3 regions of the Telluria sp. BA11 genome follow, and region 2 is predicted to be linked to each of the others. Evidence: predicted binding sites of a transcription regulator. Region 2 holds the regulator's gene; each other region holds the start of a gene.

Evidence for each region. The regulator sigma-54, encoded in region 2, starts transcription at its own class of promoters, with help from an activator protein. The targets are predictions, from matches to a motif close to TGGCANGNAANCTGCTTT.
Region 1: the regulator sigma-54 is predicted to act here: its motif matches at 1,163-1,180, upstream of AC1MGT_RS19170 (CmpA/NrtA family ABC transporter substrate-binding protein).
Region 3: the regulator sigma-54 is predicted to act here: its motif matches at 1,886-1,903, upstream of AC1MGT_RS04925 (DUF4114 domain-containing protein).

What each region holds. Positions count from the first base shown of each region.
Region 1 covers NZ_CM155275.1:4,361,933-4,365,207, forward strand. The annotation lists gene AC1MGT_RS19155 (ABC transporter ATP-binding protein) at 1-109, opposite strand, end outside; gene AC1MGT_RS19160 (hypothetical protein) at 271-600, opposite strand; gene AC1MGT_RS19165 (hypothetical protein) at 698-892, opposite strand; gene AC1MGT_RS19170 (CmpA/NrtA family ABC transporter substrate-binding protein) at 1,320-2,600, shown strand; gene ntrB (nitrate ABC transporter permease) at 2,629-3,275, shown strand, end outside.
Region 2 covers NZ_CM155275.1:3,024,978-3,028,252, reverse strand. The annotation lists gene AC1MGT_RS13320 (enoyl-CoA hydratase/isomerase family protein) at 1-314, opposite strand, end outside; gene hpf (ribosome hibernation-promoting factor, HPF/YfiA family) at 413-769, opposite strand; gene AC1MGT_RS13310 (RNA polymerase factor sigma-54) at 844-2,328, opposite strand; gene lptB (LPS export ABC transporter ATP-binding protein) at 2,343-3,098, opposite strand; gene lptA (lipopolysaccharide transport periplasmic protein LptA) at 3,095-3,275, opposite strand, start outside.
Region 3 covers NZ_CM155275.1:1,122,004-1,125,278, reverse strand. The annotation lists gene AC1MGT_RS04935 (MFS transporter) at 1-825, shown strand, start outside; tRNA gene AC1MGT_RS04930 (tRNA-Pro) at 925-1,001, shown strand; gene AC1MGT_RS04925 (DUF4114 domain-containing protein) at 1,255-1,851, opposite strand; gene AC1MGT_RS04920 (HD-GYP domain-containing protein) at 2,312-3,275, opposite strand, start outside.

The DNA of each region.
Region 1 (3,275 bases), 1.3 Mb from region 2:
GCAGGGCATAGATTTCACCGCGCGCAACGCGCAGGTTCAGGTCGCGCAGGACGGTCGTGGCGCCGTAGGCGACGGTCACGCCGGTCGCTTCCATGGCAGGAGTGGTCATGGTCATCGTGTTCTTTCAAAGTAAACAAGCTATGCCGGCGCACGCATGCAGCGTGCGCGCTCGTTGCAGACGCGCAGGTGCGGCGCCGGCAAACGGGACGGAGATGACTCGCGCCGCGACGCCGTCACGTCACGTTAGTGACCGCGTCGGGGCAAGACGAGTCAGTGGACGGACTGGTGGCGTGGTGGCGCCTGGGGGGAAGGGATCAGGTACTGGCGCCGGTAGAACGGCGCAGGGCGCGGCAGGCGCGCGAGGAGGTAGACGACCGCGAGGAAGACGGCCAGCAATTGTGGTGACACGGCCGGCAGGTCCGCCGTGGCGTGGGCGGCGACCTGGCAGCTGACACAGTCGGACAGCTGCTCGGCCAGATCATGCTCGTGGTACGAGCTGCCGATGAGTTGCAGTGCCAGGATCAGCGCGCACGCACACAGGAGCAGCCGGCGCAGGGCCGTGCTGGTGTGGGTGATGCGTAAGGTGTGCAACAGCGACATGCAATCCTGGCTGAACGGGTGACGGCGCAGTATAGCCCGGCCATTGCGGCGCGGGCAAGGCGCCAGGCAAGGCACAAGGCGGGGCGTAATGCCCGGCTTACTCGAACGCCACCAGCAGCGTGGCCAGGCTGATGCAGACGACGGCAACCACGCCGATGCGCTGGCGCAGGCGGCGACTGCTCGCGACGATGTCTTTCGCGATATGACGGCGTGGCTTTTTTGGATTGCTGCGGTCGACGGCGGTCGCCGTATGGATCGGCGTGCGGTGACGCTGGACTTGTTCGGTGTGCATAAATGGCTCCAGTTGCAGGCCCCGGCGGTGCAAGGTCAGTAGTGGTAGTAATGTACTCGTGCTTGTGTTTGAGGCAATAAACAATCCTAGCATGCACGCATTGGGTTGTGGAAGGCCACGTTGTCAACCGTGCGCGCGTACGGACAGCGGGCTTGCCCGGCCTGCAGGACCGTCCAAAAAGAGGCGCTGCGCGATCGTAGTGCGCCGCGCGCGCCATGCTGCGGTGCACCGCAGCAGCGGCCATTCGTACGCTCACTCTGCGGCGGTCACTGGCACGAAGCTTGCGTAATGAGTAATGCGCAACGGAGCGCACGAGGTGAATGCCAACGCTGGCCCCGCCTCCCCGGACAACGACGTCTACCAACGCATGAACACGTTCATGTGGGGTAGCCGTTTTTTTTTGCCTGATCACTTTTTGGGATTCGCAATGGAAAATCAACAGCGTCAAGCGCAGGGCAACCCTTCTACCGGGACGAACGTCGATGGGACGCGCCGCAATATCATCCAGGGTGCGTCGCTGGCAGCGGCCGGCAGCCTGCTGGGGCTGGCCGGGGGCGGGGCATGGGCAGCGGGGTCGGACAAACCGGAAAAGACCGAGATCAAGATCGGCTTCATTCCGCTGACCGATTGCGCATCGGTCGTGATGGCGTCGGTGCTGGGCTTCGACAAGAAGTACGGCGTCAAGTTCGTGCTGAGCAAAGAGGCCTCATGGGCCGGCGTGCGCGACAAGCTCGCCAATGGCGACCTCGACGCCGCCCACGTGCTGTACGGCCTGCTGTACGGCGTGCAGATGGGCATTGGCGGCCAGAAGAAGGACATGGCCGTGCTGATGGGCTTGAACAACAACGGCCAGGCCATCACGCTGTCGAAGCAACTGGCCACCAAGGGCGCGGTCGACGGCGCCTCGCTCGCCAAACTGATGCGCACCGAAAAGCGCGACTACACGTTCGCGCAAACCTTCCCGACCGGCACCCACGCGATGTGGCTGTATTACTGGCTCGCCGCCAACGGCATCAATCCGATGAAGGATGCCAAGGTCATCACGGTGCCACCGCCGCAGATGGTAGCCAATATGCGCATCGGCAACATGGACGGCTTCTGCGTGGGCGAACCGTGGGGTCACCGCGCCATCATGGACGGCATCGGCATCACCGCCACGACGACCCAGGACATCTGGCGCGACCACCCCGAGAAGGTGCTGGGCTCGACGCTGGAATTTGCCAAGGCCAATCCGAACACGTGCCGCGCGATGATGGCTGCCATTCTGGAGGCGGGCAAGTGGATCGATGCGTCGCTGGCCAACAAGAACAAGATGGCCGAAGTGATCGCCGCCAAGTCGTACGTCAACACCAGCAAGGATGCGATCGACCAGCGCATCATGGGCCGCTACCAGAACGGCATGGGCAAGACCTGGGACGACGCGAACCACATGAAGTTCTACAACGATGGCCTGGTCAACTTCCCGTACCTGTCCGACGGTATGTGGTTCATGACGCAGCATCGTCGCTGGGGCCTGCTCAAGAGCGATCCGGATTACCTGGCGGTGGCCACGGCGGTCAACCAGGTCCAGTTGTACAAGGACGCGGCCACGATGACGAAGACGCCGGTCCCGGCGAGCTTGCTGCGCACATCGAAGCTGATGGACGGCACCGTGTGGGATGGCAAGAACCCACAGGCGTATGCCGCGTCGTTCAAGGTCAAGGCTTGACCATCCACCCGTACTGCGAGGAGCCGTCATGAATGCCCTGTTGAAATCCGTTCCCAACGAGCCGGCGCCAGTGCCGGTGGCCGTCAGCGGCCCGGCGCGCACGGTGACGCCGCGCAAGCCGGCAGCCAGCACCGTTGCTGCGCGTCGCGCACAGCCGTTTGCCACGGCAGTCCGGCGCGTGGCGCCGCCGCTGACCGGCATCGCGCTCGTGCTGCTGGTCTGGCAAGTGATCGCCGCGCAGAACGAGGCGTTTCCGTCGCCGCTGGTCACGTGGCAGGCAGCGCTCGAACTGTTTGCCGATCCGTTCTACCGCAACAGCCCCAACGACCAGGGCATCGGCTGGAACGTGCTGGCGTCGCTGCAGCGCGTGGCGATCGGCTTCGGCCTGGCGGCGCTGATCGGCATTCCGCTGGGCTTCGTGATCGGGCGCGTGCAGTTTGTCAGCCGCATGTTCGGCCCGATCATCAGTCTGCTCAAGCCCGTGTCGCCGCTGGCCTGGCTGCCGATTGGCCTCTTGGTGTTCAAGTCGGCCGACCCGGCGGCGATCTGGTCGATCTTCATCTGCTCGATCTGGCCGATGATCATCAACACGGCCGTTGGCGTGCAGCGTGTGCCGCAGGACTACATGAACGTGGCGCGCGTGCTGAACCTGTCGGAGTGGAAGATCCTCACCAA
Region 2 (3,275 bases):
GGTTTCGGGTAAAAATGGATCAGGTGGTTCAGCGCGTATTCTTCGGTGAAGAAATCCTCGAGCAGTGCGCTGCCGCCTTGTGGCGAGGCATTGCCGACCTCGTGGAAGAAGCGGATATCGCCGCCCGCGCACAGTGCTTTCTCGCTGCTGCTGGCGATCACCACGGCATCGACGGCAGCGTCACACTGCCAGTCAAGAAGGATCGCGGTCAGCGCGCGCACCATGTCCAGCGACAGCGAATTGAGCGCCTTCGGCCGGTCGAGGGTGATGATGCCGGTGCGGTTGGCAATGCGGGTCAGGACGTGTTCGGACATGGCGTGATCCATCGAAAGGAAACACGTATTTTACCGGCAACGGGATGCAAAAAGGGCGTCCCGAAAAGACGCCCCTGGCGGTGGTGACCTGCGCTCGATCAGGCGGCAGCGACGTCTGCTTCGTCGACGTCCAGGCGTTTGATCGCTGTGCGGTTATGGTCTTTGAGCATCTGCTTGTGCTTCAGGATTTGTCGATCCAGTTTATCCATCAACATGTCGATCGCGGCATACAGGTCTTGCGCGACGCTCGCCACGTGCAGGGTCTTGCCCGACACCTGGACATTGATTTCAGCTTTTTGCCTTTTTTCTTTTTCAGTGAGGTTATCGACGGCCAGGAAGACGTGGGTATCTATGACTTGATCGAAATGGCGAATAATGCGTTCCAGCTTATTCTGAACGTATTCACGGATGGCAGGGGTTACTTCGAGATGGTGACCACTGATGGTGAGGTTCATACACACTCCTTTGAAGATGTCACGTCGCTTGCACCACACAGGAGCTGAAGGCACAGACTGTATGAGCGGCGTTGTTACAAGGCTTTGCGGAGACTGACGGGGGGGATCTTGAGCGCTTCACGGTATTTTGCGACCGTCCTGCGAGCAATGACCATGCCTTGTTCCCCGAGCATTTCCGCGATCTTGCTGTCGGATAATGGATTCTTAGGGTCTTCTGCTCCTGTCAATTGTGCGATGAGCGCACGGATTGCCGTTGAGGATGCTTCGCCGCCCGCTTCGGTGGCAACGTGGCTACCGAAGAAATACTTCAACTCGAACATGCCGTGCGGGGTCAGCATGTATTTCTGGGTTGTGACACGAGAGATCGTGCTCTCGTGCAGACCTAGTGTATCAGCTATCTCACGCAAAACAAGGGGCCGCATGGCAACCGCGCCATGGCTGAAAAAGTTGCGCTGGCGCTCGACAATCGCCTCGGCCACACGCAGGATCGTGTCGAAACGCTGGCGCATATTCTTGATGAGCCACTTCGCCTCTTGCATCTGCGCGCCCATCTGGCTCTCGCTGCGGCCCTGCTTGAGCATGGTCGCGTACAGGCTGTTGACGCGCAGGCGCGGCATCACGTCCTGGTTCAGCGTGACTGCCCAGCCGTTCTTGGCGCGCCGCACGATCACGTCCGGCACCACGTAATCTGACACGTTCGACGCAAACGCGGCGCCCGGATGCGGATTGCACTGGCGGACCACGGCCTGCACTTCGCGCAGGTCTTCGTCGTCGCAATCGAGCGCTTTTTTCAGCTTGCTGTATTCGCGCTGCGCGAACCAGGTCAGGTAGCCTTCGACGATCTTCAGGGCCATGCGGCGCGTGACCATCGGCACGCCCGGCATGCGCCGGATCTGCAGCGCCAGGCATTCGGCCGCACTGCGCGCGCCAACGCCCACCGGGTCCATGCTCTGCACCATCGCCAGCGCGCAGCGCAGTTCGTCGAGGTCGACCTCGAGTTCTTCGGGCAGGCGTGCGTGGATGTCGTCGAGCGGTTCTTCCAGGTAGCCGTTGTCGTCGAGCGCGTCGATCACCAGTTCGGCCAGCGCGCGGTCGCGCGTTGACAGCAGCGTTTCGCGCACCTGTTCCATCAGGTGTTCGCGCAGCGTGATGGCGCATGCCTCCAGCTGCGGGCGGCCGTCTTCGTCGTCGCTGCTGGCGCTGCCGGACGACGCGCCACTGCCTTCGCTCCAGTCGTTGTCGGGCCGCTCGCCATCGACCGCGCCGCCTTCAGCGCCCTCGCCCTCGGCCGGCGCGCTGCCTTCACCCTCGGCCTGCTGGCCTGGCGCCGGCGGCGCCTCGCCCGGTGCCGGCGCATTGTTGATGGCCCCATCGGCCAGCAAGCGCACCGAATGATCGAGCGGGTCATCGAGCCTTTCGAGCAGCGGGTTATCGCCCAATATCTGCTCGATCTCCTGATGCAGTTCGAGCGTCGACAGCTGCAGCAACCGGATGGATTGCTGCAGCTGTGGCGTGAGCGCCAGGTGCTGCGAAGTGCGGAGCTGAAGGGACTGTTTCATCAATTGAGTATGGCTTACATGCGGAAATGTTCACCGAGGTACACGCGCCGTACCGATTCGTCGGCGATGATATCGTCGGGGCGGCCGGATGCAAGCACCGCGCCCTGATTGATGATGTAGGCGCGGTCGCAGATGCCGAGCGTCTCGCGGACATTGTGGTCGGTGATCAGGACGCCGATCTTGCGCTCCTTGAGGAAGCGCACGATGCGCTGGATCTCGATCACGGCGATCGGATCGACGCCGGCAAACGGTTCATCGAGCAGCACGAAGCGCGGGTTGGTGGCCAGTGCGCGCGCGATCTCCACGCGGCGCCGCTCACCGCCCGACAACGACAGCGCCGGGTTCTCGCGCAGCTTCTCGATCTGCAGGTCGGCCAGCAAGGTATCGAGGCGGTCGCTGATCTCGGTTTTGGTGAGCGATTTGCCGTTGACCTTCTGCAGTTCGAGCACGGCGCGGATGTTTTCTTCCACCGTCAGCTTGCGAAACACCGACGCTTCCTGCGGCAGGTACGACAGGCCGAGCACTGCGCGGCGGTGGATCGGCAGGCTGGTGATGTCGGTGCCGTTGATGCTGATCGAGCCGGCGTCCGACGGCACCAGGCCGACGATCATGTAGAACGAGGTGGTCTTGCCGGCGCCGTTCGGGCCCAGCAAACCCACCACTTCGCCGCATTCGACATCGAGCGACACATCGCGCACGACCAGGCGCTTGCCATAGCTTTTCTGCAGGCCCTTGACGACCAGCGTGCTGCGATCGTTCAGTTCCGTCATTGCGTGCCTCCGGCCGGCGCACGCTTGGGCGCCAGGATCAGCGTGCCGCGCCCGCCGCCAACCTTGCTCTCGCCGCTGACGTCATTGCGCACGGCGACGACTTCCTTGCGGTTGTCGTACGAGATGAACGGACCGGTCATCTGGTTGGTCATCCGGTCGTTTTCGAGTTCCTTGACG
Region 3 (3,275 bases), 1.9 Mb from region 2:
GTGCCGCTGTTCGCGCTGATCCAGACGCGCTGCGACCAGAAGCACGTCTCGCGCACGATTGCCGGCATGAACATCCTCAACGCGGTCTTCATGGTGGCCTCGGCCGGCGTGGCGATCCTGCTACTGGGACAGGGCTTCTCGATTCCGGAACTCTTCCTGACCACGGCGCTGCTCAATGTGGTGGTGGCGATTTATATCTTCTCGCTGGTGCCGGAATTCCTGATGCGTTTCCTGGCCTGGATTTTGATCCATACCGTCTATCGCGTGCGCATGATCGACACCTCGCACATCCCGGCCGACGGCCCGGCGGTGCTGGTCTGCAATCACGTGAGCTACGTCGATGCGATCGTTATCAACGCAGCCAGCCCGCGCCCGATCCGTTTCGTGATGGATCACCGCATCTTCAAGACGCCGTTCCTGCGCTGGATTTTCCGCGCCGTCAATGCGATCCCGATCGCGCCGGCCAAGGAAGACCCGTGGACGATGGAAAAGGCCTTCGTCGACATCGCCCACGCACTGCATGACGGCGAGCTGGTCTGCATCTTCCCGGAAGGGCGCCTGACCAAGACGGGCGAGATGAGCGAATTCCGGAGCGGCATCACCAAGATCGTCGAGCGCAACAAGGTGCCGGTGATCCCGATGGCGCTGCGCGGCCTGTGGGGCAGCTGGTTTACACGTGACCAGGGCAACCTGTTCGGCCGGCGCATCGCACGCGGCATGCGCTCACAACTGTCGCTGGCGGTGGGCACGCCAGTAGCACCGGAGCTGGCGACGCCGGAATATCTGCAGCAGCAGGTGATGACGTTGCGTGGGGAGTGGAAGTAAGCGGAAATAAGCGGAAGTCAGCGCCGGGCCATACCGCCGCGATGGGTATGGCAAAAGCGCAAGATTTTTTTTGTGGCTCTGATATAATTATTGACTAGTCGGGGCGTAGCGCAGCCTGGTAGCGTACGTGCATGGGGTGCACGGGGTCGGAGGTTCGAATCCTCTCGCCCCGACCAATAGAATCAACGAGTCAGGCCAGCCGAGAGGTTGGCCTTTTTCGTTTCCGAAGCTTTCCCCCTTGCGAATACCCTTGCACAGCACTGGTCGCCGCCGGCGCGCTGTCAGCCGGCCAGCGCAGGAAGAGCCGGTGTGAGTATGATTTTCTCTGGCTGGCCAAAACGGAAAAGGCTGCTCGATAATGAGCAGCCTGAAGTAATAAATCATGCCAGCGCTATTTGCAGCCGCCAGCCGATAGGTAACAAGCGTTACTTACGCACTGTGCTGTTTCTTGCGACGGTTCATTCCGAGACCCAGTAAACCGAGCCCCAGCAAGGCGACGGATGCGGGCTCAGGAACTTCCGAGACATTGGCGAAAACAAAACTTACATCATTGTAGTTAAAGTCACCGCCATTATTCAGATCTTCGAAAGCGACATAGATCCCGGCAATCATATTTGCATCACCAGCGTAGTTAGACGAATAAACATGGTTGACCAAGTCGCTATTCAGACTGGTTTGGGAATACCACGGCCCAACATTGCCTGGTTCGAGATTCTTTAGAACGAACACCAGGACGTCGCCTTGAACAACAGGCCCGAAGTCGAATGACTGACCATATACCGATGTCTGATTATTCAGTCCATAAACGCCGGTGGCTACACCATTAACAAGCATGGACACTTCATTCGTGTAATTCGCTGTCGAGCCGGCAAAATAGCCCGTTACAATACCGGTGGATGTTGCAACAAATGTATACGGCTGAGTGTTTTCCGTACCTGCAGGTGAATATGGGATTGGCGCTGCCTGAGCGGCACCGCACGTTACCAACGCAGCTGCTACTGACAGTTTAGCAAACATGTTTTTCATTATATTTCCCCAGTTGGTGGATGAGCTTTTTTAGTAAGCAATAACTGGGCCACATCAATAAAATCCTTAGTTAACAACCGCTTGTAAATACAGCCATTATCTAATTGGTAGTTGTGTAAATTTTACCGACAAGCATAATAACAATTTATTCCATTTGGTAAATTATTGTTAATTGAATGAATCTCCATGATTGATTCACCCGTCGCTATAAGTGCTCGCAGAAAATTTAATTTTTTACGTAGAAATTCTTTTGTTTGGAATACTGCTCATCTATTGTATTGTGAGTATGCGCCAAGGCTGGCACCTCTGCGCCCAGGTGAGCATCTGTACCACGCTGCAGTAAAGAACGACAGCGGTTCGATTGACGCCGTGGCCAAAGCACTGCGTCGCGCGCAGCCCGGGTCGCTGACAAACCGTCAGCTAGTCCGGTCGAATTGCCCCAAGTATTCTCTGTGTCAATTCAGGGCACCTTCGCGACGCCATCGCCAAGCCAGTACCGGTCAATGTCTCGCAAGCCCCAATCTGCAGCGTTCTCGCATCCAACGATGGCGTCGCGCGCGCCCGGCGCCCCCAGGTCGATCAGCTCCGGCCGGATATAAGTCCGTGCACGGGTCGAGAAGAACACCTTGATCTTGGGCAGCAGCAGCGATTTGCCGCAGGGCTGTTCCGCAACGACGCCGAGGCGGCCCGATTGCAGACGCACCAGCGTGCCCACGGGATAGATGCCGAGGCACTTGACGAAGGCGGCAAACACCGCCTCGTCGAATTGCCCGGCGCGCGCCCATTCGGCCATGCGCCGCAGCGAATCGGCCGGGCACCAGCCCGCCTTGTAGGGGCGGTTCGACGTGATGGCGTCGTACACATCGCAGACAGCCCCCATGCGCGCATACAGGCCCAGATCGTCACCCGACAACCGATGCGGATAGCCCCGGCCGTCCGGGCGCTCGTGGTGGTGCAGGCACACTTCCAGTGCAACCGGACCGACGCCGGGCGAAGCCAGCAGCATGGCGTGGCCCTTGGCCGGATGGCCGCGCACGACGCAAAACTCGTCCTCGGTCAGGCTGCCCGGTTTATTGAGCACCTCGGCCGGGACGGCCATCTTGCCGACATCATGCAACAGGCCGGCCAGGCCCAGTTCGCGCGCGAGATGGTCGTCGAGGCCCAGCTGGCGCGCGAGCGCGATCATCAGCGCGCAGACTGCCACCGAATGCATGTACGTGTAATTGTCGGCGGTCTTCAGGCGCGCCAGGCCGATCAGTGCGCCAGGGTTGCGCAGCACCGAGGCGGCGATGGATTCGACCATTGGCATGGCGTCGCGCACCTCGATTGCGCAGCCCATGCGCGCCTCGTTGAACATGTCGAACAGGGCGCGCTTCGACTGGTCGAGCAGCACGGCGGCGCGGCCGAGTTCGTCGTCCATCGTG